One region of the Rummeliibacillus sp. TYF-LIM-RU47 genome, then DNA from elsewhere that is predicted to be linked to it. Evidence: a T-box and tRNA genes for the amino acid it is inferred to sense, from the RefSeq annotation. Region 1 holds a T-box; the other holds one or more tRNA genes.
What was found. The T-box of region 1 lies ahead of alaS (alanine--tRNA ligase). A T-box ahead of a tRNA ligase gene usually reads a tRNA of that ligase, here a tRNA-Ala.
Positions count from the first base shown of each region.

Region 1 (16,939 bases):
TTGATTTTCAATTATTAGGCGTAGGTGAAAATGGACATATCGGTTTCAATGAACCGGGTACTTCTTTTGACAGTGAAACCCATGTCGTAGATTTGACACCTTCTACAAGAACAGCTAATGCACGATTTTTTGAATCAATTGATGAAGTTCCTGAAAAAGCGATTACAATGGGTATAAAATCCATTATGAGGGCGAAATACATCCTTTTAATCGCAGTGGGAGAGAAAAAAAGAGATGCGATCAAATCTTTAATCGATGGGAATATGACTGAAGAGGTGCCAGTAACCGTCTTAAACAATCATTCAAACGTGATTGTTTTGACAGATTTGGATTTCTAGATAAAGAGAAGGCCTAGATTCTAAGGCCTTCTTTTTTATCAAGAGTCTATTTTCAATTACATTTTCATGCTATAATTTGTTTTGTTTATCTTAGTAAGTTACTTGGTTTACTTAAGTAGAAGGAGTGCGATATCATGTTGCATCAATTTTCAAGAAATGAATTAGCTATTGGCCAAGAAGGCTTGGACAAGCTTAAAAATACGACTGTTGCCATCTTAGGAGTCGGCGGTGTGGGATCTTTTGCTGCAGAAGCATGTGCAAGAAGCGGAGTAGGTCGTATTATTTTAGTGGACAAAGATGATGTAGATATTACCAATATTAATCGCCAATTAGTCGCATATCTATCGACAATCGGCAAATCCAAATCAGCAGTTATGAAAGAAAGAATAGCCGACATCAACCCTGAGTGTGAAGTAATTGACCTTCATATGTTTTATACTGAAGAAACATACGAAGAATTCTTTAGCTATCAGCCAGACTATGTCATAGATGCTTCAGATACGGTCAAATACAAAATCCATATGATTAAAGAATGTCTAAAACGCAAAATCAAAATCATTTCAAGTATGGGAGCAGCTAACAAAACTGATCCGACACGTTTCAAAATTGCAGATATTTCTAAGACGCATACTGATCCACTTGCAAAAGTGATTCGCTTAAAATTGCGAAAAGAAGGTATTAAAAAAGGCGTTCCGGTTATTTTCTCTGATGAGAGCCCAATTGTAATACGACAAGATGTAGCTCAAACAGTTGGTAATCCAGACGCAGAGATTCGGAAAGCTAAAATGCCGCCTTCATCCAATGCGTTTGCCCCATCTACAGCAGGACTCTTTGCAGCTAGCTGGGTCATTAATGATATTCTAAAAGACATTAAAATACAACGTGTTCGTGACTAATTGTAGCCGTATTCGCATGTACTGTGCGAATGCGGTTTTTTTAATATTTTAGGACATAAGTTTTCTAAAAAAAGAAATATAAGGATGTTATAGGAAATTATATGATAAGATAGATGTGTATAGTGCTAGGAGCTAAAAAATCTCAATATTAATGAAGACAATTAGTTTTCAAAAATTTTTCAGTGGTACTGCACTTAAATAGTTAAATAAATGAATACTTTATGCTGTACTAAACGTATATGTAATATGTTCGGAAAATTTTTATAAAAGGAGACAGCTATGGCTTTAAAAATTGATCATGTCACGAAGAAGTATCAAAATTTCACTGCGGTTAACCAGCTTTCATTTACGATTGAAAAAGGAGAGATATTCGGTTTGATCGGGCAAAATGGAGCGGGTAAGACAACTACTTTTCGTATGATTCTTGATTTACAGGAAACGACGGAAGGGAACATCTCCTGGAATGATATACCTATCAATAAAGTAAACAGAGATGTCCTGGGCTATTTACCGGAAGAGCGAGGAATATTTCCATCAATGACCGTTGAAGACCAGCTTTATTTCTTTGGTGTTTTGCGTGGTAGGGGCAAAAAAGATTTAAAACAGGATGTAGATTATTGGATTGAACGTTTTGAACTAGTCGACAAAAGAAAGGCGAAAGCTGAGACCTTGTCAAAAGGGAATCAACAAAAAGTGCAGTTGATTGCAAGCTTTATCCACCAGCCTGAATTTTTAATCCTTGATGAACCTTTTAGTGGTCTGGATCCTGTAAATCGTGAGCTTTTGATGGATGCCATTCTCTATTTAAAAGAAAAAGGAACCACAATTTTATTTTCTAGTCACCAAATGGCTAATGTTGAAGAGCTCTGTGACCATTTGTGCATATTAAAAAGAGGCGTTTCGCTTTTCACTGGTAGTTTAAAAGACTTAAAAGAACAATATGGTAAAAAGAAATTAAGCATTCGAACAGATTTAACAGAAAAAGAGTTACATACATTAGAAGGCGTAACAAACGTTAAAAAAACAAGAGATGGATATACACTTACACTGGAAGACGAAACGTACGGGAAACAGCTATTTGAACAAATTAGTAGAGGACAATATATGGATAAATTTAGCATGGATTATTTAACTCTTGATGAAATTTTCAAAGATTTGGTAGGTGGTATAGTTGTCTAAGTTTTGGATTTTAGTTACACAGCTTTATAAACAAAAAATTAAAACGAAATCATTTATTCTATCTATTCTTTTGTATGTTGCCGTTATTAGTTGTGTAATGTTCTGGTCTGATATTAAGGCTGCATTATTTTCTGAAGAGCCTGTAAAAATTGCGATGGTCAATGAGACAGAACAGGATTTCAAGCCATTGTTTAAATCGGATAAAGACATGAAATTTAATTTTACAGATCAATCAAGGGCTGAGGTCGAAAAGAAAGTAAAGAATGGAAAGTACGACGCAGCTGTTTTTCTTACAAGCAAGAATAAACAAATGGAAGCAGAAATAGCGACATTCGAACCGCTTGAATATAACGATCAAACCGCTTTGTCAGGGATGATTCAATATGCTGGCAGAATTTATGCCGTACAACAGTTGAATCTGACAAGCGATCAGGCTGCACAGATTCTTGATGCCAATACAACGATTATCTCTAAAAACTTAGATAAACAAAAAGGCACAGGTAAAAGTGAAGATGAAAAATCTGCCGGGATCGGTGTTTCTATTTTAATCGGTTCCATTGTCTATTCTTTTGTTATTTCATTCTTATCGATGATAACCACCGATGTCGCATCTGAAAAAGGATCGCGTGTGCTTGAAGTAATGCTTGCAAGTATAAAGCCTTCCACGCACTTCTTGGCGAAAATTACCGGAACATATTTGCTGGCGCTAACTCAGCTCATTGTGTTAATCGTTGTTCAAGTAGCGCTGTTTTTAGTTGTGGATGGAGGTTCTAAATGGGATAAAGTAACGAATACGATTGACCATCTATCTTCAACCTATATTTTATACACTATTGCATACTTATTGTTGTCCATTTTCTTATTCTTAATTGTGGGGGCGCTCTTTGGTTCGCTTGTATCAAAGGTAGAGGAAGCTAGCCAAGCTATGATGCCTGCAATGTTAATGGGTATGGCGGGTTTTTATATCTTGATGTCCGGCTTGTTTAGCCCAGATACGATGCTAGTAAAAGTGTCATCCTATATCCCGTTTATGACCGTAATGGTTATGCCGCTACGCATAAGTGCAACAGATCTTTCACCAATGGAGCCGTTGATTGCGCTTATTATCCTGATCGTCACAGTTATCGTATTGTTCTACATCAGTTTTTCATTCTATAAACGAAGTGTATTGACATACAGCTCAGGCGGCATGATGCAAAAAATTAAAACGGTTTTAAAAGTAACAACATAATGAAAAAAATGATTGAAGAGGCATTAGCCTTTTCAATCATTTTTTATTTTTCTTTTTTAATTGGTTTAAATGATCATAAATGCCTGCCATTCGCTTTTCTTGTCCGGCAATTACAGGTTTATAGAATTCTGAGCCGACTAGCTTGTCTGGCAAATATTCTTGGTCTACCCAACCGCCAAATGTGCCGACAGGTGTATTATGTGGATATTGATAACCTTCTACGCCAAGTGTTTTGGCTCCGCTATAATGAGCGTCTCGCAAATGGAGCGGGATGTCACCAGTTTTTCCTTGATGGATAGAAGAAATTGCTGCATCAATCGCTGTGATGGCAGAATTAGATTTCTCAGCCAAACACATCTCGATTACAGCAGATGCAAGCGGTATGCGAGCTTCCGGCATACCGAGTCGTTCGGCGGATTGGATAGCTGCAAGTACATGCGCGCCTACTTCAGGAGCGGCTAGACCGATGTCTTCGTAGCTCATGACAAGAAGCCGTCTTGAGACAGCAACTAAATCGCCATTTTCTAAGAGATTAGCTAGATAATATATGGCGGCATTAGGATCACTTCCGCGAACTGATTTTTGTAACGCAGATAATAAGTTATAAAAATGGCTACCCTTTTGGTCTCCGTAAACACCGATGCGCTCTGCTAAGCTTTGGATAGTCGCATCGTCTACAATTGTCTCGTCATTTTCTTCATCAGAGGCGTAATAAACAGATTCTAGCAGAGTAAGAGCTTTTCTTGCATCCCCGTTTGCTGCAAGAGCAATTTCCTGAATTTGCTTTTCAGTTATGCGGATTGAATATTGGCCAAGGCCACGCTCTTTATCTTCTAGAGCCCGTTGAATTAATGAAACTATATCACTTTCTTCGAGCTTTTTTAGCTGCTTAATCTCACCGCAGCGTGAACGAATGGCTGGATTCACATCATGAAATGGATTTTCTGTTGTGGCTCCGATGAGTACAATAGCACCGTTTTCAACGTGCGGAAGTAATGTATCCTGTTGCAATTTATTGAAGCGGTGTATTTCATCAAGGAATAATATGACTTGTCCTACAATCTTCGCTTCATTTACTACATCCTCTACATCTTTTTTTCCAGCCCTTGTCGCATTCAATGCAAAGAACGGCAAGTTAGAAGAACCAGCAATAGCAAATGCAATGGATGTTTTACCTATACCAGGTTCTCCATATAGCAACATGGAGGGAACATGACCTTTTTGAATCATTTTATATAAATTAGTCTTTGGTCCAATGATGTCTTGATGACCGACAACTTCATCCAGATTGCGCGGACGCATGCGAAATGCAAGTGGTTGTTGCGGCAACGTGGTCACCTCTTTTCTAATATCTAAAACCTACTTTGTTATTTTCTCAAATATTCACTAGCTTTGCATTAAAATAGATTAGGCATTTTAAATCTTGTTGTCACTACTGATTAATTCCTCTTCAGTATTAACATATAAAAGCAAAATGTGCATGTTCATAAATCATACCCGAGTAGAATGAAGGGAAATATGCTATACTTGTGCATAGACAAATTCGCTAAATATAGAGGTGTATAAATGAAAATATCAACAAAAGGGCGATATGGGCTAACCATTATGATCGAACTTGCCAAACAATATGGACAAGGGCCCATTCCTCTTAGGCAAATCGCATCCCAGAATAATTTATCGGAAGCATACTTAGAACAACTAGTTTCACCACTAAGAAATTCGGGTCTCGTTAAGAGTGTTCGAGGTGCATATGGAGGATATATGCTTTCCAAGCCTCCTCATTTGATTTCTTCGGCAGATGTAATTAAAGTGTTAGAAGGCCCAATTCAGCCTGTTGAAGGGATTGAGGAAGAAGCTCCTGCTCAAAGACAGTTATGGCTTCGTGTACGTGACGCTGTCAAAGAGGTTTTAGAGAAAACGAGCCTAGAAGATTTAGCTTCTTATACAGAAGAGCCAGATGATAAAGGATATATGTTTTATATATAAGCAGCATCTATTCAGGGAGTACAAATGGAATTAGATGTTCTGCGATGGTATTGACGGCAGTTACCCCCTCTAACTGTTTGTTTTTTAGCTCAATTTTGTACGGGGAAATCTATCTTACTGCCCGTTAATCCGGTTTAGAAGGAGTTTTAAAGATGAAAGAAATTTACCTTGACCATGCGGCTACAACACCCATGCATCCACAAGTGATTTCCAAAATGGTAGAAAGTATGGAATCAGTTTACGGCAATCCATCTAGCATTCATAGAATTGGCCGCTTTGCTAGAAAGCACTTGGATGACGCTCGACATACTTTAGCTAAAAGCATTGGGGCGAAAGACCAGGAGATTATAGTGACAGGCGGCGGCAGTGAAGCAGACAATTTGGCTATTACAGGAACAGCTTATGCGAAACAGAATGAAGGCCGCCATATTATCACAACTGTAGTAGAACATCATGCAGTTCTTCATACATGTCAACAACTGGAGAAAGAAGGATATGAGGTAACTTATTTGCCTGTTGATGAAACGGGTCGTGTTTCTCTTGAAGACATCAAAAAGGCCTTACGCGATGATACTATCTTAGTAACGATTATGTTTGGAAATAATGAAGTCGGTACTATACAGCCTATTAAAGAAATCGGCGAGTTGTTGAAAGAGCATAGTGCAACATTCCATACTGATGCGGTACAGGCGTTTGGCATTCTACCGATTGATGTCAATGATTTGCACGTTGATTTGCTCTCAGTATCTTCCCACAAATTGAACGGTCCAAAAGGCATTGGATTCTTATATCAACGTAATCAAACAAAGCTAAAGCCACTAATCTATGGTGGAGAACAAGAGCGTAAGCGCAGAGCAGGAACGGAAAATGTTCCATCGGTTGTTGGGTTTGCTGAAGCTGTAGCCATTGCGCAAAGGAATTTTGAAGAGAAACAACAAGCATACAAAGAATTCCACCAACACTTCTTAAAGAAATTAGATCAGGCAGAAATCGATTATCATATAAACGGAAATGAGCAATACTGCTTGCCACATGTAATGAATATTAGCTTTAAAAATATGGATGTCGAATCATTCTTAGTCAATTTGGATATGGCAGGTATTGCAGCATCTAGTGGCTCTGCTTGCACGGCCGGTTCCATTGATCCATCGCATGTACTTGTTGCAATGTATGGAAGCGAAGCAGATGAGCTTAGGAATTCGATTCGTTATAGCTTCGGTTATGGATTAGAGCTAGAAGATATTGATACAGCGGCAGAACGGACCATTGAGATCGTAAAACGATTAGCGAAATAATAGAAAAAAGGTGAACAATATGAATACAACGAAAGACCCCTCACAAACCCGAGTTGTGGTTGGTATGTCTGGAGGAGTCGATTCTTCCGTAGCAGCTTATCTACTGAAAAAACAAGGGTATGATGTTATCGGTATTTTCATGAAAAACTGGGATGATACCGATGATTCAGGCGTATGTACTGCGACTGAAGACTATGAAGATGTTATTAAAGTATGTAATCAAATCGGTATCCCATATTATGCAGTCAATTTTGAACAACAATATTGGGACAAAGTATTTACGTACTTTTTAGAAGAATACAAAGCAGGACGTACACCGAATCCTGATGTGATGTGCAATAAAGAAATTAAATTTAAAGCATTCTTAGAACACGCATTAAAGCTAGGTGCGGATTATTTAGCAACAGGCCATTATGCACGCGTTGAAGTACGCGATGACGAAACAAGAATGCTTCGTGGCATTGATCAAAATAAAGATCAAACTTACTTCTTAAACCAGCTTTCACAAGAACAACTTTCAAGAGTTATGTTCCCAATTGGTGAACTTGAAAAACCACGCGTTAGAGAAATCGCTGAAGAAGCAGGCCTTGCAACGGCTAAGAAAAAAGATTCAACTGGTATTTGCTTTATTGGAGAACGAAACTTTAAAGAATTCCTAGGTCAATATTTACCTGCACAACCTGGTAATATGGAAACATTCGATGGCACTGTAATAGGCAAGCATGACGGCCTTATGTATTATACAATCGGCCAACGTCACGGCCTTGGGATTGGTGGAGACGGCGATCCTTGGTTTGTTCTGGGGAAAGATTTAAAACGCAACGTATTATTAGTGGGACAAGGCTTCCACAATGATAAGCTTTATTCAACAAGCTTAAAAGCTGTAAAAACAGGCTTCACGACGCATCGTGATATGCCGAAAACATTCCAAGCGACCGCTAAATTCCGCTATCGCCAACAAGATGTGCCGGTGACAGTTGAAATCACTGGTGATGATGAATGGTACGTAACATTCAACGAACCAACACGTGCTATCACTCCTGGCCAATCTGTTGTACTTTATGATGGTGATGAATGTTTAGGTGGCGCTACAATAGACGAAGTATTTAAAGACAGTAAAAAACTAACGTATGTAGGGTAATAGAGGTGAAAAAATGGATTTAAATGAGTTAGGTATTAAAGCCATCCAAGAAAAACGGTATGAAGATGCCGCAAAAGCCTTTACACAAGCTATAGAAGAGAATCCAAATGAAACAATTGGCTATATTAACTTTGGAAATTTGCTCGCATCGCTTGATGATATCGAGCGAGCAGAGCGATTTTTCCAAAAAGCTATTTCATTGGATGAATCTGCGGCAACTGCTTATTATGGCCTTGCAAACCTTTACTATAATTCAGAACGTTATACAGAAGCAGCAAAACTGTATGAACGTTCTATCCGCCATGGTATTAAAGGAGCAGACGCTTATTTTATGCTTGGCAAAAGCTTTGAACATATCGACGAGCCGAAACTCGGATTGCCTTATATGCAAAGAGCTGCAGAACTAGCACCGGAAGATTTACAGATCAGGCTTTCTTATGGCATTATGTTAGCTACTTTGGAGCTTTTTAATGAGGCAGAAAAAGAGCTGAAGTATGTAATCGATACAGATTGGAACAATGCCGATGCCCATTATAATCTGGGTGTCCTGTATGCTGTTTCTACCGATAAAATAGAAGATGCACAGTATCATTTAAAGCAAGCTTTTACTTTGCAGCCAGAGTTTGATCAAGCACGTTACATTCATGACATGCTTGCAATGAAAAAAGATTAAAAAGAAAGGTGGTGGCAGCGTTGGCTGAAAATCTATCTTTATTTTCCGATGAACCACTTTTTATTGTCGGCCGGCCTGTCGTCACAATATTTCATAATGCACAAAACTTATTCTCGATTATTAAATTGAAAATCCAAGAAACAAATACGGATTATAAAGAAAAAGAGATTATTGTCGCAGGCTATTTTCCTGCTGTCTCAGAAGAAGCGTTATACCGTTATACAGGGCAGCTGAAACAGCATCCTAAATATGGGCTGCAGTTTCAAGCTGCCACTTTTGAAAAAGAGATTCCAGCAACTGAAACAGGTGTCGTGCAATATTTATCTAGCGATTTATTTCCGGGGATAGGCCACCGTACAGCTGAAACGATTGTTCAACAGCTAGGTGCAGATGCTATTAAAACCATCATTGAAAATCCTGATGTGTTGGATGACGTTCCACGCTTAACAGAAGATAAAAAACAAACACTGCGCTCTGTACTTGAGCAAAATTTAGGGCTTGACCGCATTATGATTCAATTGAACGAATGGGGATTTGGTGCTCAAATTGCTGTGAAGATTTATCAAATGTATGAAGGTGAGACACTACAAGTACTACAAAAAAATCCGTACCGCCTCATTGAAGATATTGAGGGGATCGGTTTTCAGCGAGCGGATGAACTGGGCGCTAGGCTACAAATCACCGGCAACCATCCCGACCGCATCAAAGCCTCTATACTTCACTTGTTAAACACTGCCTCATTATCAGAAGGGCATGTTTTTTTAGATGCAAGAGAAATTTTGCCTGCTTCCAAGGCGATGCTTGAATCGAGTCAGTCATGCACGATTGAATACGATGATATTTCCCAAGCAATAATTGAACTAGGCGAGAATGGCAAAGTTTGCGGTGAAGAAACAAGAGTTTATTTGCCGTCTCTTTATTATTCTGAAATAGGCATTGCTTCAAAGATTACAGAGCTAGCTCAAAAAAACGAAGAGCACTCATCTTTTCCTTCTTCTGAGATAAGGAAAGTAATTGGTGAAGCAGAAGAGCGCTTTGGTGTTACATATGCAGATACACAAGTAAAGGCAATTGAAACGGCTATTAATTCAGCTGTAATGATTTTAACGGGGGGCCCCGGAACGGGGAAAACAACAGTTGTCAGGGGGATAGTAGATGTCTATGCAGAACTGCATGGACTCTCGCTCAATCCTAAAGATTACGCTGAGAAAGAAGAGGCCTTTCCAATCGTCCTTGCGGCTCCTACGGGTAGAGCTGCCAAACGCTTAAGCGAATCAACGGAACTGCCTGCAATGACTATTCATCGCTTGCTAGGTTTCACGGGTCAAGAAAAAGAAGAAGATGTGGAGCGAGAAGTAATGGGGCGGCTTATTATAGTCGATGAAATGTCAATGGTTGATACATGGCTCGCACATCAACTTTTGAGGGCATTGAATGATGACTGCCAAGTAATATTTGTAGGCGACCAAGACCAACTTCCGCCGGTAGGCCCTGGTCAGGTTTTAAAGGATTTGCTTGCCTCAAAAGCCATTCCAACAGTGGAGTTAACAGATGTTTATAGGCAATCAGAAGGATCATCAATAATTCAGTTGGCACATGAAATGAAACGTGGTACTGTCCCTCAAGACTTGATGGTGAAAACAAGCGACCGTTCATTTATACGTGCAACCCAAGATCAAATTGCAGACGTTGTAGGACAAGTGGTCAAGAGTGCTATTAATAAAGGCTTTTCTATTCATGACGTCCAAGTGCTCGCACCAATGTATCGTGGCAATGCTGGCATTGATGCAATGAACAAAATGCTACAAGAATTACTAAATCCTAAAAAATCCCAAAAAACAAAAGAGATTGCCTTTGGTGATACAATTTACCGGATTGGCGATAAAGTGCTACAACTTGTTAATCAGCCAAATAATAATGTGTTTAATGGCGATATGGGTGAAGTCATTTCAATTGTGAAGGCAAAAGAAACGATTGAAAAAACGGATTTAATGGTTGTATCGTTTGATGGCATTGAAGTAACGTATCAAAAAAGTGATCTAAATCAGGTAACGCTTGCGTATTGCTGCTCCATTCACAAATCGCAAGGAAGCGAGTTTCCGATGGTTATAATGCCAATAGTCCGCGGTTATTCCAAAATGCTTCGGAAAAATTTGCTATATACAGGCATTACAAGAGCTAAAAATTTTCTTATTCTATGTGGCGAGCCAGACACATTTGTGTATGGCTTTCAAAAAACAGATGATATGAAACGCCATACCTCACTTGTAGAGCGTTTATCATTGGAAGAGACAACTGAAATCAAATCGCTAGAAGAAAAGAATGATACAAAATCGGACCCAACTGAGAAAGAAGCAATACAATCAGTAGAAGACAAGGTACCTGTTACTTTAACGCTAGATAATTATTCAGGCATTCATCCAATGATTGGAATGGCCGGCATTAGCCCTTATGATTTTATGAATAATGAGAATTGACAGAAGTAAAAGCATTTCTTAAAATAAGTAAGAGTTATCCTATTTAAACAAGATTGATCTCTAATACTGCAATACGTTGAAGGAAAAAAGTACTTGTTGGTCCGTGTACAGAAAGAGGTTCCTAGGCTGTGAGAACCTTCACCAACCAATTTGGAAAAGCTATTCCTGAGTGTAGCCAAAAACTACCGTGTGCCGCGTTAAGGTAATTAAGTGATAATAGCAAAAGCTATTATAATTAGGGTGGTACCGCGAATAGAAACCTTCGTCCCTGTTACAGTGGATGGGGGTTTTTTTATATATAAAAGGAGGAAAATTAATGAAAACATCAGCAGAAATTCGTCGCAAGTTTATCGAATTCTTCGAAGAGAAAAAACACAAACAAGAACCTAGTATGCCGCTTGTGCCAATCAATGACGCGTCATTACTATGGATCAATTCCGGAGTAGCAACGTTAAAAAAATATTTTGATGGCTCAGTGATCCCTGAAAATCCACGTATTACGAATGCACAAAAAGCAATACGTACGAATGATATTGAGAATGTCGGTAAAACAGCTCGCCACCATACATTCTTTGAAATGCTTGGGAACTTCTCTATTGGTGATTACTTTAAAAAAGAAGCTATCCACTATGCATGGGAGTTCTTAACAGATCCAAAATGGATGGGCTTTGAAGGTGAAAAATTGTCCATTACCATACATCCGGAAGATAATGAGGCCTATACGATTTGGAAAGACGAAGTTGGTATTCCAGAAGAACGCCTAATTCGTTTGGAAGGGAACTTCTGGGATATTGGAGAGGGTCCTAGTGGTCCTAACTCAGAAATATTCTACGATCGCGGGGAGAAATACGGCAACGACCTGAAAGATCCAGAATTATATCCAGGCGGTGAAAATGAGCGCTATCTAGAAATATGGAATCTTGTTTTTTCTCAATTTAATCATAATCCAGATGGCACATATACACCTCTGCCAAAACAAAACATTGATACAGGTATGGGCCTAGAACGTATGGCTTCAGTTGTTCAAGATGTGCCAACTAACTTTGACACAGATTTGTTTATGCCAATCATCGAAAAAATTGAAGAATTTGCAAATCGTAAATATAAACGCCCAAATGAAATCGATTTAAATGAAATCTTTGGCAGCGAGGAAGATATAAACACGCCATTCAAGGTCATTGCAGATCACATCCGGACAGTGGCATTTGCAATTGGTGATGGAGCATTACCTTCAAATGAAGGTCGTGGTTATGTGCTTCGCCGTTTACTTCGCCGTGCAGTACGATATGCAAAACAAATAGGTATCGAAAAACCATTCATGTACCAACTTGTACCAACAGTTGGTGAGATCATGGCTGACTTCTATCCAGAAGTGAAAGAAAAAGCTGAATTTATCGCTCGCGTTATTAAGAACGAAGAAGAAAGATTCCATGAGACATTACATGATGGCCTTTCTATCTTCAATGAAGTGGTAGAAGCCCAAAAAGCGAAGGGGCAAACAAGCATTCCTGGAGCAGATGCATTCCGTTTATATGATACCTACGGCTTCCCAGTTGAATTGACAGAGGAATATGCAGAAGAAGTAGGCATGACAGTGGATGTTGAAGGTTTCGAAGCGGAAATGGAAGTTCAACGTGAACGTGCTCGTAATGCGCGCCAAGATGTCGATTCTATGCATGTTCAATCAGAAGTACTTGCAAACCTAACAGAGGCAAGCACATTTGTGGGTTATGAAACTCTTGAGACAAACACAACAATTGCGGCAATGGTAGTAAATGGACAAATCGAAAAAACAGCTTCAGAGGGTGATGAAGCACTAATTATTCTTGCTGAAACACCTTTCTATGCTGAAATGGGTGGGCAAATCGCTGACCATGGTTCAATTAGCAACGATTCATTCAAAGCATTTGTAAAAGATGTACAAAAAGCGCCAAATGGCCAAGCATTGCACACAGTTATTGTTGAATCTGGCGAAATGCATGTAGGTGAAGATGTATTTGCACAAGTTGATCGCACAGAACGTAACTTGACTGTGAAGAACCATACAGCAACACATCTATTGCAACGCGCACTGAAAGATGTGTTAGGCGATCATGTAAGCCAAGCTGGTTCATATGTAGGACCAGATCGCCTTCGTTTTGACTTCTCACACTTTGGTGCTGTTACTAAAGAAGAGTTAGAAAAAATAGAGCAGATCGTTAACGAAAAAATCTGGGATGACATCGCAGTAGTTATTGAGGAGATGCCAATTGCAGATGCAAAAGAAATTGGTGCAATGGCTTTATTTGGTGAAAAATACGGTGATGTGGTGCGCGTAGTACAAGTGTCCGATTATTCTATTGAACTATGCGGTGGTATCCATGTTAAACGTTCTTCTGAAATTGGATTCTTTAAAATCATGTCAGAAGGCGGTATTGGTGCAGGCACACGACGTATTGAAGCTGTAACAGGCAAAGTTGCATATCAAGCAACGAAAGAAGAACAGCATGTTTTAGAACAAGCAGCTAGTTTGCTGAAAGCAAATCCGAAAGACTTAGTCGCACGTGTAGAAAGCCTTCAACAAGAGTTGAAAGAGCAACAACGCGAGAATGCGTCATTATCTGCCAAAATAGCAGGTGCACAAGCTTCAACTATCTTATCATCAGCACAGAAAATCGGCGATGTAACGGTGCTGGCAACAAAAGTTGAAGCAAAAGACAACAATCAATTACGCCAACTAATGGATGATTTGAAAGCTAAAATGGACCAAAGTGTCATTGTTTTAGGCGCAGCATCTGAAGGCAAAGTTATGCTGATTGCCGGGGTAACAAAAGATCTAGCAAACGGAAACTATCACGCAGGCAAGATTGTGAAAGAAGTTGCTGAGATTTGCGGAGGCAAAGGCGGAGGCCGTCCTGATATGGCTATGGCGGGTGCAAAAGATGCTTCTAAATTGGAAGAAGCGTTGGATTCCGTGTATAATTATGTAAAATCTATTTAAAAGGTTTGTTGAATAGGGTATACTAACATAGATACAAGACGTTATTCTACTATTTTAAAGTGAGGTGCCCTGCATGAGTAAGTTTGATCAGACGATGAAATTTAATTTCCCTGAAGAATCGATGGAACAAGAAGTTAGAGAAACCATGCAACGAGTACATGCAGCACTAGAAGAAAAAGGATACAATCCTATCAATCAAATCGTTGGTTATCTATTATCAGGAGATCCTGCTTATATCCCTCGCCATCAGGATGCACGGAACAAAATTCGTAAACTTGAACGTGACGAAATTTTAGAAGAGTTGGTTAAGTTCTATATTAAAAAGAATAACGAGGCATAATGATGAGAATAATGGGTTTAGATGTTGGCTCCAAAACGATTGGCGTAGCAATTAGCGATGCGCTAGGTTGGACAGCCCAAGGTATCGAAACGGTAAAAATCGATGAGGAAAATAATGAATTCGGCATTGAAAGAATCCAAGAACTGGTGAATGAGTATGGCATTGCTGAATTCGTTGTAGGTTTCCCCAAAAATATGAACAATACCGTTGGACCAAGGGGCGAGGCATCACAGGCCTATGCAAAGCTTTTAGAAGATACATTTTCTAAGCCAGTAACGCTTTGGGACGAGAGATTGACAACAATGGCTGCGGAACGTTTGCTAATCGAAGCGGATGTACGTCGCAAAAATCGAAAAAAAGTCATTGATAAAATGGCGGCGGTTATGATTCTTCAAGGATACTTAGACCGAAAACAGTTATGAGGTGGAATTATGGAAGAATTTGAAGAAAGACATATTACAGTTGTAGATGATGAAGGCAATGAGCAACTTTGCGAAGTGCTTCATACATTTGATTCCGAACAATTCGGAAAATCATATGTACTTTACTCTATTATGGGTTCAGAAGACGAAGATGGCACAGTTGAGATCTTCGCATCCTCTTATGAACCATCTGATAATGGAACAGATGGTGAACTTACTCCAATCGAAACAGATGAAGAGTGGGATTACATCGAATCTGTTATTGAAGAGTTGGATGAGGATATTGAACAAGGATAATTGCAGAGAGTTGGCAGTTTAGTTTAAAATAAATGTTCAGCAATATGTATTTATCCATTATAAAAGCAATACTTAAGATGCTGCTGTAGTAGACAGCACAAAATATATAGAAGAGGTGACCTAAATGGCACATGAACACGAACATGATCACGAGCACATCGTGGCAGTAGATGAATTCGGTAACGAACAAGTATACGCGGTACTTTATACATTCGACTCTGAGGATTTCGACCGCTCCTATGTACTTTATTATAAAGAAGGCGCTGCAGAAGGCGAAGAAGTTGAAATCTTTGCATCTGCTGTTGTCCCAGCTGAAGATGGTGAAGGCGGAGAACTTGTTCCTATTGAAACTGATGAAGAATGGGACATGGTGGAAGAAGTTTTAAACACTCTTGACGCTGAATTTGGCGAAGAGTAATTGTTTGCCTAAGCGGAATGAGCAACTAGCATTCCGCTTTTTTGTGCAGCAAACATCCGTTAAGGAGGAATTGCCTACGTGGAAAAGAAGAAAAACCAAGATCAAATCAATAAAATAAAAGAGCGGCAGTCTGAAAAAAGGGTTGTACGTAAAATTGTATTAGCTGCATCCGGAGTATTTATTGCACTTGCACTGGTTCTTGGGATAAGTATGTATTTTTATGTAAATAATGCGTTAAAGCCAGTAGATGAAAATGCAACTAAAACAGTCAAAGTTAATCTCCCGATCGGTTCATCGATTGATACTATTTCCGAAACCTTGGAGAATAAAAATATTATTAAAAATGCTAAAGTCTTCAAGTATTATACAAAGGTAAAAAATGAATCAGAATTTCAAGCAGGTACCTATAATCTGACGTCTTCTATGACGATCGATGAAATTATCAAAAGTCTGAAAACAGGGAAAGTGTACCGTACGCCAATCTTTACGATTACAATCCCAGAAGGATTAACTCTTGACCAAATTGCAGAAAAAGTTGAAAAAAGTACAAACTACTCGAAAAAAGAGTTTATGGATCTCGTGAATAGCAAGAAATTCATTAAACAAATGAAAAAAGCGTATCCACGCACCGTTACAAAAGCAATTGACCAAAAAGATATACGCTATCCGCTTGAAGGCTACCTTTACCCTTCGACATACCCGTATTTCGAAGAGAAGCCGACATTACAGGAAATCATAGAGCCAATGATTGCACAGACCAATGAGGTTATCACTAATTACTCTGGCCAATTGAAGCAAAAACATTTATCTGTTCATAAATTTTTGACATTTGCTTCCCTTTTGGAGAAAGAAGCAACAGCCAAAACAGACCGTGAAACGATTGCTAGTGTCTTTTATAATCGTTTAGAAAGCAAAATGCCACTTCAAACCGACCCTACTGTTCTTTATGCATTAGGAGAGCACAAATCCCGGGTCCTTTATAAAGATTTAGAAGTGAAAAATCCATACAATACGTATAAGATTAAGGGATTGCCACCAGGCCCTATTTCAAACGCAGGTAAGGAATCACTTGAAGCTGCAATAAATCCAGCAACGACAGAATACCTATACTTTGTGTCAGACAAAAACGGCAACAATCACTTCTCTAAAACGTATGATGAACATTTAGGTAAAGTTGAGAAATATATAAAGTAAACTAGGAAAAAGATGCTGAACCGATTTATTGAAATTAGGTTTGAATAACTAAGATAGGAGAAGAGCGGCTCT
Region 1 is NZ_VVIR01000001.1:1,057,093-1,074,031, forward strand. Features, by position in the region: gene F0527_RS05165 (glucosamine-6-phosphate deaminase) at 1-338, shown strand, start outside; gene F0527_RS05170 (tRNA threonylcarbamoyladenosine dehydratase) at 473-1,234, shown strand; gene F0527_RS05175 (ABC transporter ATP-binding protein) at 1,514-2,413, shown strand; gene F0527_RS05180 (ABC transporter permease) at 2,406-3,644, shown strand; gene F0527_RS05185 (replication-associated recombination protein A) at 3,681-4,973, opposite strand; gene cymR (cysteine metabolism transcriptional regulator CymR) at 5,211-5,630, shown strand; gene F0527_RS05195 (cysteine desulfurase family protein) at 5,783-6,925, shown strand; gene mnmA (tRNA 2-thiouridine(34) synthase MnmA) at 6,945-8,066, shown strand; gene F0527_RS05205 (tetratricopeptide repeat protein) at 8,080-8,739, shown strand; gene recD2 (SF1B family DNA helicase RecD2) at 8,760-11,216, shown strand; T-box leader at 11,284-11,489, shown strand; gene alaS (alanine--tRNA ligase) at 11,533-14,196, shown strand; gene F0527_RS05220 (IreB family regulatory phosphoprotein) at 14,270-14,536, shown strand; gene ruvX (Holliday junction resolvase RuvX) at 14,539-14,958, shown strand; gene F0527_RS05230 (DUF1292 domain-containing protein) at 14,968-15,255, shown strand; gene F0527_RS05235 (DUF1292 domain-containing protein) at 15,380-15,673, shown strand; gene mltG (endolytic transglycosylase MltG) at 15,752-16,867, shown strand.

Region 2 (16,939 bases), 810 kb from region 1:
AGTCATTTTACCACCCTTAGCCATATATACCACCTCGATCAATTGGTTATACTGCATGGCTTTTATCAGCTGCTCTTTCATTTCACGCCTCCAAAATAAGAATATACGTTCTTATTAATTATACTGAACAAACGTACTCACTTCAATTAGTAATGTTTGGTATGGCTTTATAATAGTCGTTCTCTTTACTCACCTTTTAATCCGCTCAAAAATCGCGTTAGCGCTTCCTCGTTGTTGTTCACATTCTTCCGAAAATGACGGAATAGATCACCCTTAGCGCGTACCCTTTCGATCATTTCTGGTATTGTAAATTGGTCCGGTGTTAAGCCTGGTTTCACTTCTTCCCACTCAAGAGGAGTTGCAATAAACCCGCTTTCGTTCCCCCTCGGTGAATAAGGAGCGATAATGGTTTTTCCTTCACGGTGTTGTACATAATCCAAGTAGAGTTTTTTCCTCCTATTTTTCTTGAGCCGCTCAATTGTATAAAGTGATGGAGTTTGTTCGATTAAAAAGTCACAGATAAACTTTGTAAACAATCCTGTGTCTTCATAGGTAAAAGAATTTGCAGGTAATGGAATATAGATCTGCATTCCTTTACCTCCTGATGTTTTTATAAAAGATAAGAAACCTAGCCCATCAAAAATTACTTTCATTTGATTTGCAGCCTCAAGGGTTAAATGAAATGCTTCAACAGAGGGAGGGTCAAGATCAAAGACAATTTCCGTAGGACCATTTGAATTCACTGGCTGAAAAGGAATATGATATTCAATTGCTAGTTGATTTCCAAGCCAAAGAAGTGTTTCAACATTATTGCAATATAGCTGATTATCTTTTACTGTCACAAATGAAGGTACATGGGCTGGGGCACTTTTTTGGTAAAAGCTTTCCCCCGGCACACCATGTGGGTAACGAATTAGTGTGAGTGGACGATTGAATAAAAATGGCAATAGATAGGGGGAAATAACTTGCAAATAGTACAAATAATCATCCTTTTCAATCCTTACCAATGGGAAAATTGGTTTGTCAGGATGAGTTATTTCAACAGAGGAAGGTAAGGGGTATAGATCTTTTTCTAGTTTATGCCATGTACAATCTTCTGGCTCTATATTGAACTGAAATGCTTCAAATCTAGGCTCTCTCAATTTCCCTCCAACAAAATCGATGCAGGCAATTTTAACACCAATCGATGGAGATAGCTCCCACCGGTTTTGGTTTATTTGGACTCCATTTTGTTTGAATAACTGGGAAAGAGTTTTTATCTCCTCTTCTTTCATGCCATGTTTAAATGTTACAACTTCCACAAATTCTTTTTCACTAAGAACACTTCCTATAAAAAAGTTATTTTCCTGTTCATATGCGGTAACCATAACATTTACATATCGCCAGTTTTTTATTTTTAGCCAGCTATTGGTACGAGTATTTTCTATCCACTGGCTTGATATTTCTTTCGCAACCAATCCTTCCCCATTATATATAACTAGTTGTTTCCACAATTGATCGGGATCCTCAAAAGGTTCTACCATTTGCACTGATGCTAAATTATTCTGCATCACAGTAACCGGTAATGATACTTTTTCAAATAGTTCCTTTAGCTTTTCTTTTCGCTTTAAGAAAGAAAGATTCGTGATATCTTTTCCCTTTATTTGTAATATATCGAAAACAACAAATTGACATGGAAAATGATTGCGTTGATCATTAATTTTTTCCTTGCTACGAAGACGCGCTCTGCTTTGTACGATGGAAAATTCACTTTTGTAATCATTGGCTAAATAAACTAGCTCGCCATCCAGAGCTAATGGTAAATAACTTTTCATTTTTTCTTTAATAGATGCTAAAAAATCTAAAATCTCAGGAAATTGCTTACTTAGATTCCCTTCATTCCTGCTATATAGCTCTATATCCTTATTCCATTCAAGAATGCAGCGAAACCCATCATATTTTGTTTCAAATAGCCAGTCAGCACCAGAAGGAATAGTCTCTGTAGCAGTTAAAAGCATTGGTTTCAAAAGAGTGCACCTTCTTTCTTTTTCCATTTAACCTGAATCAACTAGCATTAATTACGTCCCCATTTTGTTAGATATGAAAAGCTTATACGCTCAGTAGTTTTCACTTAATTTAATTTGACATACATAAAACCTAACATCCATTCAATACTAAAGGAAAAGAGGGTGATGATTATGCATACCGTTTGGAAAGGAAGTATCAGCTTTGGATTGGTAAATATTCCAATCAAATTGCATGCTGCAACAGAAAACAAAGATGTGAAGCTACGCCAGCTTCATAAAAAATGCAATACTCCAATCAGCTATAAAAAGGTGTGTGAGGGCTGTGATCAAGAAGTCACAGAGGATGAAATTGTTAAAGCATATGAGTATGCAAAAAACAAGTTTGTGGTATTAGATCAAGAAGAACTTGAGAATTTACGAAAAGAAAATGAAGACAAGGCAGTAGAAATAATTGATTTTGTAAAACTTCAAGAAATTGATCCAATCTATTTTGAAAGAAGTTACTATATGTCACCAGATGCGAATGGCAGTAAAGCATACACTTTATTAAGAAAAACGCTAGAAGAATCAGGTAAAATCGGAGTGGCCAAGATAATTATTCGTTCAAAAGAACAATTAGCCATCGTAAGAGTGTTTAAAGATGCACTTGTAATGGAAACAATTCACTTTCCAGACGAAGTAAGAAGCATCGGTGAAGTACCAAACATTCCAAGTGAACAAACTGTTGTTCAAAAAGAATTGGACACTGCTTTACTATTAGTGGATCAACTCACAACAGCATTTGACCCTAATAAATATCAGGATGAATATCGTCTGCGTTTGATGGATTTAATTGAAGAGAAAAAAGCAGACAGTACGGTTACTGCATCTGAAGCTAAGCGGCCTTTGCCTGATAATGTCACGGATTTGATGTCAGCATTACAAGCATCCCTTGATAAAACAAAGCCGAAGAAAACAACACGTAAACGCAAAACTTTGAAAGAAAAAACTTCTTAAGTTAAAGGCCTTCAGAGATAATTCTGAAGGTCTTTTAGTATTTCCTTATTAAGTCGATTTCAAGATGCCTTAAAATGTTTAATTCTAAAGACATACTTAGAGCACTTTCATTATATATTAAAGAAATCTGTTCTAAGAAAGTGAGGATTAAAATGGAAAGGCCAGCGGGAGTTACTTATATTAGCTTTTTATTCATCTTAGGAAGCACTTTCTTAATATTCATTACTTTTTTTACCCAGCAGTTGCCTCTTTCAATTGAACACGCACCTATCCTCGGCATTTCTGACTTTCCAGAGGATTTGCTTTGTATATTGCTAGCCAGCATTGTATCGGGCATAGCATACGGCTATATGCAATTAAAGAAGTGGGCATATATTGGAATGATTATTTTTTGTCTATTGAGTTGGTATACATTTTTTCTCGGTTCTCATTCCTTCTTTAATCTTTTCGGCACTCTTTTTGTTGCTTGGACTGTAATAGTGATGGTGTATACATTGCTTCAGTATAAATCTTTCTTTAAGCCTGATAGAAAAGTCGCTCAACAAAAGAAATTTTTATAGTTCGACAGAAATCCTTTTTACTTGCCCTTTTATCTCATTCTGGTGAATCATGTCGAATGAAGTACAGGGATTGTTTACTTTTTAATTAAGTAGCACTTTAACTACCAGCCAAATTTCGACAACGGTTATTCGACATTGAGTTTCATTCATAATAATTATGTAAACTATTAAATTTATTTCAGCTTGTGAACCACAATTTATTATTAAAGATAAAAGCTCCAACTTAATGCAAAAAGCATCAAATTGGAGCTTAATAAAGATAACCCAACTAATCGTTATTTAAGCTTCTCAATAATAAGTTGAATAACCTTTTCCTGTGTTTCTTTAATAGTTAGCATTTCGTTCCCCAATTTTTCTAACTCTAATATCAGTTGTTTTAATGTCTCATCAAGTTGGTGTTGTTATTAGGGGCTGAGGGTTTATTACAATCTATTGAACACTTCAGCTTTATTTTGAATAGCTTCCTCTAATTGAGTTGTAATTTGGTCGACAATCTTAAAATCAGTAGCATTTACATAAATGTTTTCTAGTTTTTCATGTGCATTTTTTGCTTTTGCCAAGTAGACTGTCGCTTCATCCATTGAACTTTTATAGGCTTCTTGAATCTCTTGAAGTTCGCTTTCATATTTTTCGTCTGTACCCGAAGTGATGGCTAGGTTATATAAATCAATGATTTCATCACCTTCCCGGGTAGGAAAATATTCATGAGGCGCTGTGCTATCAAAGATTGCTATACCCAATTCTCTAAAAATCAACATATCTAGACTGTTTGGATCAAAACCACAATGGTATATTTCTACGTCAAAGCCCTTAGCTTTCGCCGTTTTAGCTAATCTTTTGAGTAGTGTAGATTTACCAGTACCTGGTCTTCCTTTTAAGAAATAGCGCTTGCGCAGACCTTCTGTAAGGTTTGGTACAAAATCCACTGCTCCGATAGGTGTTGCAGCACCTAAGAATCTATGAAAGATTGCAGAATCTTTATTTAAAGTTAGATCGCCAAAAAATTGTTTTTGAAGATCTTCTGCTAATTCATCTAACTGATCGTAGTCTGTATTGCTGATAAATATAGCTTCCCATTCATCATGGATTGCAAGCGCCTTGTTATAGTTTTCATACGCAGTAGTATAAGCTTGTTGTTTTTCAGCAGATAATTGTTGAATGACATCCTTATTTTCTGCAAGCTGTTTGGTATCCCATGCTGCACTTAGATTAACGTATTCCTCAACAGCACCCGGAATCTTTGGCTCAATTACATGGGGTGCTGTTCCATCAACTATTCCAATCTTTAAAGAAGGGATGACTATACCATCCAATGAATCAGCATCTGATGAACAGTGAAGATATTCTGTATCAAAGCCTGCTGCCACCATTGACCCAGCAATCTTCTTCATTAAAGTCGACTTGCCGTTTCCTGGTCCTCCCTTTAAGATGTATAACTTTTCTAACTTGTTAAGTGCAGATTCAAATAAACTATAAAAACCCTTTGAGGTATTGCCTCCTGCAAAATAATGAAATTCATTTCCTTTCAATGATGTATTGCCCCTCTCATAGTAGATGTATTACTTAATTAGCATATGCTAAGGGGTGCCTATAGGTGACTGCCTAGCAAATTTAAAAGCGGGGAAACATTACTTCATCTAAAAATTGCTGATTTCTTGTCCTCAAAAGAAATAAATCATACTCAACTCTAATTTTATTCTACCTATTGTATCTTCTCTAATTTTATTCTACCTAATGTATCTTCTCTAATTTTAATTCTTCCTTTTCCCGATCTTCAAAAGCATCATTTAATTCATGATCAGATGATTTCTTTCTATATAATAGACCGCCTGCTACAAATCCTAAAATGGCGTGAACCAACCAAGCAAATCTATTCTAACTGAGTGGCAAATACTCTAAGCCATTAAATAGCAATGGCACGTTAATGCCTATCCCTCCAAATGTCTCAACAAGACTAACAATAAACGTCAAAAGTATCGCTCCTCTTAGGAACCTGAATTAGGTATGAACCGATTGAATGTACCAAGCAAGATTAATACAATGCGACGTCAGACATGCCAAAGCAATGGCGATCGCTAAGAGTACACCTCCAAAGTCCCCCAAGATTGTGTGGACTAGCTCCGAAACAAGCGCTGTATCAGCCAATCTTTTGGAAATACACTGCTCCCTGTAGCCCCAAGGTATAACAAACCTCCATAGACAATGAATAAGCCTGCCCCAGCAATTGCTACTCCTCGCCATGCTATCTTTTTCATAGAAGCACCTTTATAACCATATCCAACTATGGCAGCGATAAAGATGGGTGCACAGAAAATGCCTGTTACGACATCTCCAGTTTGGTATGCATGAATAAAGGCATTCAAAAAGCATCTTTCACTGAAGGAGGAGCCGGCATACCAATTGGACTAAACATACCTTTAAAAACGATGATGACTAAAACAATAAGAATAGGTGTTAGCCATTTCAGGAAGAATATGAAAAACCACTCTGAGCGGTTAATCGCTGGGTTACACCACACAGCGGCTCCCCTGATTGAAGCACGCTTAATATGGTACTTTCTTCGTTAGGTAAATCTTTATATAGATGGGTCACTTTTTCCCCAATGAAGTTCTCAGTTTTAAATCCTAAATGTTGAAGTATAGATAGATCAGCCATATCATAAAAGATTGTTCTTCCTTCTTCATTAACGATCAAAATATTCTCATAATCATGTAGAGGCGTAATTCCTTGTAAGTGCATCCCTCGCACTCCTTTTGGATATTTTTCTATTATAATATAACAATTTTCAAAACTCTGGACGTAACCAAACTTTATAGAACTAGTAAAAAACCTTTCAAACTATAAGCAGTTCGAAAGGTTTGATAAAAGTTAATCTAAATATATACTAGACTTTTTAATACATTTAACCATTTTGCAATTCATTTGCTGGCTGACTCTGTATATTGGTTAATGCTTGCGAAAATCGTTCCGCTATATTGTGTTCCATCTTCTTTCACTTTGGACATATTGCCTGTGTAGTCTTTTAATAGTAACCAGTTGTCCTTTGCCTCTATATTTTGTAGAGGCATCACGTGCTGAAGAAGAACTGATTTTTGACTTGTTGTTGTATTCCACTTATATAGGTTTGATTCATTTGGTAATGTATAAAAAACATTATTGTTGTCTACTGCAAATGCTTGAGCATTCATCAAACCTTCGTATTTTTTGCTTTTCGCTTGAAAAAGCGAGTCATAATTCCACATATGATCTTTTGCAAGTTGATTATCACTAATCAAAAAGTAGTTAAGTCTGTAACGTTCACCTCGGTCAGGCATAGGGTCATTCCAAGTGATATCAAGGTTGTACCATTTACCATCCAGCTTTACTTTATTCCAGGCATGGTTTTCACCTTTAACTTTACCTGTAATGTATTTGGTTTGCAGTCCTGATTCTCTTAAAAGCAAATCTGCAGCTAATGCGTACCCTTGGCATACTGCTTTATGGTCAAATAATGCAGCATATGCAGAATGACCACCATGAGTTGCATTTTCGCTATACTCAATATGGGAGGCCAAATAGCCATTGATGAAAAATACCTTTTCAAAATCCGTCATCTTCTGAATATGATTATTTTGAATTATTTTTTTTACTTTGTGGTGTATCTTTTTCTCTTGATCTGCAGTAGTTAAATAGAATGTTTTTATTTCGATTTTAGTAAAGCCCATATTGGAAGATATATAGTAAGAGTAACCATCTAAATTGCCAAAACCATAATTGCCGACAGAACTTATTTCTTTGAAGACGCTTTTCAGCTGTTGTTCTGCTTCTTTAGCCTTATAGATGGGGTATTTTGTTTGAATGGTGAACTCTGGTTTTACTTCATTCAAGTTTTTTAAGATTTCGTGCTTTAATTGCTGCTGTGACTCAACTTTCGGCGTACCACCTGATGCATATACATTTAAATGGATATAATAAATGGCAGCACCTAAAAAAATGAAGATTCCAAGCAATACGGCAAGAAATTTCTTCATATGCTTTCCTTCTTTCAATATTATAATCTATCAAAAACATATCATTTTAAGTGAATCTATATATTAACTATAATACAAAATCACTAAATTGAAAGAAGCATATTTTGCCACTCTATCCAACGTATTGTTTATGTTATGCAGTATCTTGATATTTGCCACAAGAAAAGATACTGAGACAAGAGTATTTTAGGTATTAAAAAAACCGAACTCTATGTGAAATCAATTTCACATTTGCCGGTTTTCTTTTAATAATTTTTCTCTTGAATGTAGTCATAATGAAAAACTTACATAAAATTACGATCATCCGTGTTCCGTTCCATTTATAATGATTATATAAAGTTCAATTATTCAACATTGGAAGGAGCTATTTTTTATGTTCCAGCCTTTTGCGCTTTTGAAATTTATAAATAATCAATAATACACCAATACATCGATGCACTACCTGCTAAGACAAACAAATGCCAAATTGCATGGTTGTAGGGAATTTTATTGTTTTGGTAAAAATAAGCACCGACTGTATAAAAAATGCCACCTGTTAGCAAAATCAAAAATCCCATCCATGTAATATGAGCAACTAATGGGTTAATAGCAATAACTACAAGCCATCCCATACTTATATAGAATAATAAGGATAGCTTTTTGTAGCGATAGATGAAGAAACATTTACAGACAATTCCAATACATGTGAGAATCCATTCAATCAAGCAAATGGTTATGCCTAGCTTGCCCCCAACCCCAATTAGTGCGATTGGCGTATATGTACCTGCTATGAAAAGATAAATAGAAAAGTGATCTAATTTTGAAAAAACATGCTTATATTTCTTGAATCCGTGAAATAAAGTGGAAGACAGATAAAGAATCATCATTGTTAATCCAAATACTATAAAGCTTGCCATATATATTGATGATGAAACAAGATTCGCTTTGTGCATTAACAAAAATAAAGCGGGAATGGAAAGCAAAAATCCTACACCATGTGTGATGACATTCCAAAACTCCTCGTTATGATTATCGTGTTCTGTCATATTTATTGATTCGCTCATAACTTTTCCCCCTTTTGTTATTGCTTGTATAATTATTATGAGAGTAATTAGGTATTTTTCCAACTGCCCAATGTCATTCATCGACTATTACAATTATCATATTGGTGGAAAAAAGAAAAGAAAACTTGCCATGACGAACATACCCAAAATAAGATATTTCAAAACATATAAAAATGAAGTGCGTCCTGCTGCTTCCATTATAATTTCCTTCCAAACTACGCTTATAATCATTCCTATAGAGAAACTTAGAAGAATAGCCCAAAAAATTGGATAGGACGCTCCAATGATACTCCCAAGAATTGCTCCAAGTCCTACTGGAAATGACACTGCTAGCAGAATGAATATGTGTCTTTTAAATGATATCTTTGCAAGCGATAAAGGAATAAATATTGCCAGCCCTTCAGGAATATTATGTAAAATAATAGGAAACAGTAATGAACTACTCATTCCAGTTGTTTCGCCGAATCCTAATGACAAACCTAGAGGTAGATTGTGAATTGCTATACTTAAGGCTAAAATAGCTCCTGCCCTACCATGTTGCTCCCTTTGAAAATTCATTGATTCCATCTCACCATGCATGAATCCATGCAATACGCTAAACGCAATAATTCCCCAAAATACACCTATGCCAAATATCAACACACCACTTAACTGTAAGCTTTCTGGAATGATTTCGATAAAAAGCAGCCCCAGTAGAATACCTGCGCAAATGCCATTAATAGCAGCCGCTTTTCGTATTGTTCCTTTAAAAAGAGTTGCAAGTATACCTCCAACACCAAGGCCGCTGGCAGTTGCCAAAAAACCAATAATTCCTATCCCCATCTATCCACCTCCACATTCTGTTAAATATATGGATGTAAACTTCATTTTATTCAAGTTGTTGGAAAGGGATATGTTACAATTGTAGAAAAACTTAAAGGAGATTGTAAATTGCGAGTCTTAGGAAATGTTATTGATCAAGAAACACGATGTACTCACTATCATACAGTTCTCGATGTCATTGCTATCAAATTTGCTTGCTGCGGCGAATATTATCCTTGTTATAAATGCCATGATGCAAACGCCAATCATCCAATTCAAAAATGGACTAAAGAAATGTTTGATGTACAAGCCATATTATGTGGGGTTTGTAAAACTGAGCTCACTATTCATCAGTATATGCATTCAAATCACTGCCCCTCTTGCAATGCAAAGTTTAATGACGGCTGTGTAAATCATTACCCGATTTATTTTGATATGGATTGATAATTTTTAAAATTTAATTGACCCGTTTCTACTATAAAAACCGACGTATATGTGACATTAAATATATTTTGGTTTAATTTTTTATTATCATCTTTTCTCCTTTGCATTTGTGTACTTAACGCTGTTTGAACATTGGCTTTTAAATGATTTATCCAAAAAACCTAAAAAAACACCCCACAATTCAAATTACTGAATTGATGGAGTGTGTTGGTTAAAAAATCGACCTAAAAACAACGTAATTTTAATGGAGATAAGGGGAATCGAACCCCTGATTCCACAATGCCATTGTGGCGTATTCCCGCTATACTATATCCCCGAGAAAATATTTGGAGTTTGCTAATGCCCCGTTTTTATAGATTTATTATATATTATTCTCTGTGTTTCAAACAAGAGAATATTATCTTGTTATTAGTTAGAAATAATCTTAAGTCTATAGACAAAACGCCCAATCATATGATTGAGCGTTTTTTGTATTCTAATTTTCTTGTCTCTTCCCAAATATTCCTTTAAGGAGTGGTGGTGTAGCTAATGTTGTAATAACGACAACAATAATCATTGGCGTATAATACTCTGTTGGCAATAGTTTTGAATCTAGTCCCATTGCTGCAATAATTAATGCTACCTCCCCACGAGATATCATACCTGCTCCGATACCCATTGATGATCGCATAGAAAAGCCTGACATTTTTGCGCCAAGACCCGACCCGATGAATTTCGAAAGAAGCGCAATCAATGAAAATACAACGATAAGCCATATTTGATTTCCGATACCTGCAAAACTAACGGATAAGCCAATGCTTACGAAGAAAAATGGTACAAATAAGCCATTTGCAATCGGCTCAACCTTTTCCTCAATTTCCTCTTTAAATTTGGTCTGAGATATGGCAATCCCCGCGAAAAACGATCCAATAATCGCTGCAATGCCTAGAGAATCTGCGAAATAGGCAAAGCCAAAGCAAATAATTAACGCACCACTAAGCAATGGCACTGTTACTTTTAATTTTGAAAACAGTCTCAAAAACGCAGGTACAACCCAGATTGATACTAAAATAATGATAGCAAAGAAGATGACTTTTTTACCTATCAACCAAGTAATGCTAACATCAGAGTCCCCAAAGAAACTCATTGCTACTGCCAGCATGACGACGACAATAATATCATCTAAAACTGCCGCACCTAGCAAAGTAGAACCTTCTTTACTATTTAACCAACCAAGTTCTTTTAATGTTTGGACCGAAATGCTGACAGAAGTAGCGGATAAAAGCAATCCTATAAATATAGCTTGCGCTGTTGATAAACCATAATAAATGGATCCTGCATATCCCAATAAAATAGGAACAATGATACCACCTACTGCAACTAGTAAAGCAGCCTTTTTGTTTCGATTTAAATCCGATAAATTTGTTTCAAGTCCCGCCAAAAACATAAGGAGGATAACACCGATTTCACTGAATTGTTTCACAATATCCGTATCGTCAATCCATCCTAATAAAGCAGGTCCAATAACAATACCAATAATAATCTTCCCTAATACAGATGGCTGCCCTAGCCTAACACTCAAATGGCCGGCCAATTTAGTCGCTAGTAATACAAGCACAATTTGTAAAATAAACATATTTTCCCTCCTTGAAAATAAAAAAACACATGGCGGTGCCAGATTGACTGACTCCACCATGTGTTACATTTAAATATTAATTTATATACCTAGTATACTATACTCCATGCCAACTGTAAAAGAATAAGTCTTATTTTACAAGCTGAATACCTTTGATTGCACTTTCCACTTTTACTGCGTCATGCTGGACGATGAAAACCTTGCTATACTTTTCATAGTACCTGTCATCATGTGCTTTAGGTGACAGGATAATAAGCTTGCGCTCTAGTTCTCTAGCATACAATTCAAAAACTTTTTCTTTTCGGTTTTCATCTAATGCACTATCAAATTCATCTAGTATTATATAACCTGGTGTTGTATCTAAATGTTGCAATAAGGTGAGTGCAAATAGGAGTGAGCTTAATGATTCTTCCCCGCCCGATACACCCTTTCCATATTTTCCATTTCTCGCTTTTACACTCACATCTTCTAGCCTTCTGCCATGACCCGCTTTATGCGCCTTTACATATAATTTAAAAATAGCTCGTCCCCGTTTGTCTTCATATCGTTCCCACATGATTTCGCTTTCGAAGTTAAATAGGCTCATATAGGCTTGGAATTTTATGTTCAAAGCTTCAACAAGTACATGGACCGTTGTATCCAACTTATCTTCTTTATCTACTAACAAAAGCCTTTTTTCTTCTACTAATTCTTCCATCAAAGCGGCATTATATTGTTTTTTCTCGTACTCTTCTTTCCGTTTTTTATAGTTTTCTTCGGCTTGTGGATCAACTTCTCCCTTACGTGCATTTTCAAAGGCAACTCGCGCTTTTTCATTTTCCGAGAGCAGTATTGGCATCGACTGGCTAGTATCAATTTGCTTCTGCATTGCTACTTTGTATAAATCAGGAATTAGGTGTTTTAGCTCCTGCAGAAGAATTTCGTAGCGGGTAATTTCCGCTTGATTAGCTTCTATTTTTTCTTCTAAATGTGTTCTATCCTTCTCCACATTAGTCATTTCCCGTTTATTGTCATCTATATCAAACCCTAAATCTCTTATATTGCGGTTAAAATCTCTTGTAAAGTCATGCAATGATTGCACTTTAACATAATACTCTTCTTTACTTGCTCTAATAAGATGTAATTTGTCTAGTATGTCTCTTTCTTCTTGTTCTAGGTTGGTTAATTGTTGCTGTTCTTCTTTTAATTCACCAATCCGCGAATAAATATCAAGTTGTTGCTCTAGAAATTGCATACGGTGCACTACAAATGCGAACTCTTGCTGTAGCTGTATTATTTTCTCTTGTACATCCTCTGATTGATTTTGCTGTTCTTCCAGCTGCTTGTTTATTTCTGCAATAAGCTTTATCTTATCGTTTCGTTGGTCTAGCTCTAAATTGAATGCTTCTGCTTTTTTTACATCTTTTAATACACTTTGCAAGTCACCAATTTCTTTTTCATATTTGGCTAAATTGACATTGATGTCCAATTTTTTTTGTTGATTTTGTTCGAATTTTTTTTGTAGTAAAATCAATCTTTCTTCTGAGGATCTCGGACTAAGAATGAATGTATCCTTTTCCTGTCTCCCTCTGACGCCTCGTACATCTTCAATGCCATTTATCTTCAAGAGAGGGGTGGTTTGTAAAAATTGATCCACCCAAAAAAGTACTTTTGATGCTAAAATCACTTCTTGCTCTTTGAGTCCCTTTTTTATTTTTAATTTTATTGTCGGCAAACTGTCTATAAACTTAGTTGGTATAATGGATGGCAAAGGCACATGGTATAAATCATTCGCGGGCTCACATGTCCTTGCCATGTAAAATATAGTGTATTTAATAGGGTCAAGCACTATTTCATCTTTCAAAGTTGCACGTTCATCTAACTCTACTAAATCTCTCAATGTATAGGTAGTGATTCCTTGTTTCCTAAGGATCGATATTGCATCTAATTGGCGACGGGATAGCATTTTATCTTGTTTTAGCAACTTAATTTCTTCAGTCAAAATTGTTTCTGCTTCTTCAATCCTTGGCAATTCTTTTGCTAAATCATTATATTCTTTTTTATTCTCCAATAGCTTTACTTCTACTTGATGGCTGCTTATGTAAAGAGATAATATATTTTGATAGTCGTCTTCTCGCTCATCAAGAGACTGTATCGATAATTCTTCTTGTACTTTTCTATACTGTAAGTCATTGATTGTCCTGGAATGAAGCTTTTTTGAATGTAAGAATGAATCGATATCTTTAGCCAGCTGTTTCTCTCGTATTTTACACTTGTCCATTTCTACGACTATTTCTTCTTCGGTATACATCATTTTTTTTCGGAGTTGTTCTGTGTCTTTCAATTTTTCTTGTAATCGTTGAATTTGTTTTTTTATAACTTCATTTTTTTGATTTAGCTTTTTTTCACTGTTCTTTAATTGTTGAATGTATTGCTCTGCTTCGTTCAGTTGCTGTTGTTTCATTGTCTTTCTATCCTTTAATTCTGCCAACTGCTGTTGCATGATGTCTCGTTTTTCTACTAGTCCATTTATATATTTTTCCTTTATGGCTATATCTTCTTCATGTTTATTTTTTTCGAATCGTAATTTTTCTCGAATACAGTGCATTAACCATATATGTTTCTCTCCATTTTTTTTCAGCGTTTTTTTATTATTACTAAAGTGTTTATAGGCATCCTCTGCCATTTTTAATTGGCTTTCGATTAACTTCAGATTGCCAATTGTTAACTTAAAATCTGCTTCCATCTGTTTATAGGTTTCAACGGTCGCTTCCCATTCCCTTTGCAAGTCTACTATATGGTACATTTCACTCAACCGCCGAAATCGCTCTTCAGGCGACATAGCCGCAAATTGATTGACTTCGTTTTGATACCAAATAAGGTAATAAACATCTGGATGAATTTTATATTTAAATTGCAAATCTTCTCGATACATGGATAGATTTCTACCTTCGTTATCGCCTGATCGATATGTCGCTATCAACTTCATTTCATCCGGATATTCCCCTGTATACACAGCGTATTGCCGTTGGATCATATTTCCTGGCTTTTGTTGAATCAAAAGCTGAAAACCTACATACGGCGCAGCGTCAATCAGTGAAAGACCAGTATTATGGAATGTTAGAAACACCTCTGCATTCCATGTTTGGTTAGGAGCCAAGTTGGCCGATCGGAGCCCTTCAATTTCAACTTGAGAAGAGTACAATACAGCCCCAATCGCGAATGTAATAGTGGATTTACCTGCACCATTTGGACCAGCAATCAATACATGTTCACTATCTCTACCAAAAGAGATTTTCGTTGGTCTATAATCTCGTATGCCACTAAATTGCAAACTGTATGGGATCATTGGTTCTCCTCCTGCTCATATAAATTATAGCGTCTAAAGAATTTAACCACTTCTTCCTTGCTTAACTGGGAAGATTGAGCAAACTCTGTAGCTCTTCTTAAGAAAGAATTAGAAAACATATGCACCCCGATCGCCGTTACCTTGTATGCCTGTTCCTGTTGTGTTCGCTGTACTTCTTCTACAGCACCAATCTTTTTTAAAATATCTATATTATTTTGCAGTTTACGACTTGCATGCTGCATTTCGTGCCCAAAGTCAGTCAGTAATTGCTGGAGTAGCGTAAATTCATGACTTAAGACCTCTTGTTGATAAAACATATAGAGTAATATGGCAAGCGCCTCTTTATTTAAAGTAGTTTTTGCTTGTTTAGCTGGTATACGCATCATGATAATCAACTGGTCTCTTTTTTCATCATAAATCACTTTAAAATATCTAGAGATTGCTTGATTTAAGCGATTGATAAATGAGTAAAATGCTTGATCATCATTTTTAATACCTAGCATTTTTTCAGCTTCTTTTCTCTTCAATCCGTAATTTTGACCTCGAATGGCAGAGGAAGAAGAGAACAATAGCTGCATAAATACAAGCTCCTCTTCTGTTGTTAGAAATGCTCTAAGATTTTGCAACATCGTTAACGGATTTAGATTCTGGGTTGTATTGCTTAATTGTAAATTTTCTATCGTCATCATTAATCCACTCCCATTCCTTGTCGTATGTTTGCACTGCTTTTTTTGATTCCTCTGTTATTTTGTGATTGCCTACTAATGCAGACAGCGCGAGCATTGTCCGAATGCTGTCTCCCCAGCCCGGAGATGCTGATTCTATAATCAGCTGTTCTACTTCAGCTTCTTCATTATTTTCTAAGTACTGTTCTACATTATCTGTTGAAATCATGGCTTTGGTCATTTGCCATGATGCTTCTTGAAAAGCTTCATCTATTTCATCTTGATTGATTAATAACTCCTCAAATAATATTTCACTTTGCTTTATATCTTCATCTAAGATTTGAGGTTCATAGTTCTCCAAATAGTCGATACTGTCCTCAATATCTAAATGACTGATGGGTGCTGTAAATTTTATGGGCAACCATATACCATCAATTACTTCATCTTCATAAAGCCCCTGCTCCATAAAGCTCAGAATTTCGTGAGCATTCGGAATATTAGAGTCGTTAGGAGGCTCGTACATCGCAATGATAAATTGACGTACTTTCTCAAGTGAAATGTTTCCTGTCAAAGGGGTATCTTTCATCAAAGTAAAACGATTATATTTATTTAACAGACTACTACTTAAGGCTGTCCCCTTTTTGATGGAAGATTTCCCTCTGCTAATAAGTGGGCTTTGATTTAATACCTCTTCTTCTAATAAGCGTTCGGATAACTTTTTATCAAGTTCCATCATGAGAAAATGAATTTTTTCTAACTGAGGCAATGCGTTTTTATCTGCCAAGAACTCTAATTGCCTTGATTCGATTTGGTCTGTTGCATCTTCTAAATTTTGAATCATTGAAGCTAACGTATGATCACCAGATACTCCCTGAGAATCGTATGCTTCACTAATCTCTGTGTCTCGCTTAGCTTGATATAGCAAACGTGAGATATCATCTTGCATATGGTAAGCAAGTGAATCATTAGCTAGCCTGATTAATGAGTCGATCATCCTTTTGCCTCGGTCAAGTAATTTTAGCTGCGTTGACTCCTTAGAAATCCAGCTGTGCTTTGAAAGCGTATTGATAATCTGTTTAACTCGCTCATTAGATGGCGCTACACCCTCCTGATAATACTCGCAGTAGCGAGAGAGTAACATCTCTTCACCATCAATAGCTTCCGCTAAGCCAACTGCTTGTAGTTTTAGCAATTCGAGCACACGCAAAAACTGAATAATTTCCAATGGTGATTGATACATTTGTTTGGCAGATAGTTCATTTAATACACCGGAAAGTGAAGCAATATCCCGCATAGTTTTATGAAATTCCCCACGTTCAATGTTCTCGTTAAAAATTGAAATAGACTTCATATTTTTTAAAGATTCCAACATTTCCACACATTACACCCCCAGTTATTTTTTATTTTATGAAAATGTCATTAATTAGAGCATACTTCAATCACTGTAGGTGAAAAGTAGCTATATAAATGC
Region 2 is NZ_VVIR01000001.1:1,864,185-1,881,123, forward strand. Features, by position in the region: gene F0527_RS09410 (WYL domain-containing protein) at 1-81, opposite strand, end outside; gene F0527_RS09415 (DNA ligase D) at 186-1,997, opposite strand; gene ku (non-homologous end joining protein Ku) at 2,178-3,002, shown strand; gene F0527_RS09425 (hypothetical protein) at 3,155-3,562, shown strand; gene F0527_RS09430 (PRK06851 family protein) at 3,985-5,091, opposite strand; partial or broken gene F0527_RS09435 (branched-chain amino acid transport system II carrier protein) at 5,677-5,934, opposite strand; gene F0527_RS09440 (hypothetical protein) at 6,026-6,301, opposite strand; gene F0527_RS09445 (transglutaminase domain-containing protein) at 6,481-7,572, opposite strand; gene trhA (PAQR family membrane homeostasis protein TrhA) at 7,974-8,615, opposite strand; gene F0527_RS09455 (ZIP family metal transporter) at 8,712-9,437, opposite strand; gene F0527_RS09460 (CHY zinc finger protein) at 9,546-9,860, shown strand; tRNA gene F0527_RS09465 (tRNA-Ala) at 10,106-10,176, opposite strand; gene F0527_RS09470 (cation:proton antiporter) at 10,336-11,475, opposite strand; gene F0527_RS09475 (coiled-coil domain-containing protein) at 11,606-14,803, opposite strand; gene F0527_RS09480 (hypothetical protein) at 14,800-15,489, opposite strand; gene F0527_RS09485 (hypothetical protein) at 15,416-16,840, opposite strand.
Region 2: it has a tRNA-Ala gene. The T-box ahead of alaS (alanine--tRNA ligase) is inferred to sense a tRNA for this amino acid. The anticodon was not compared.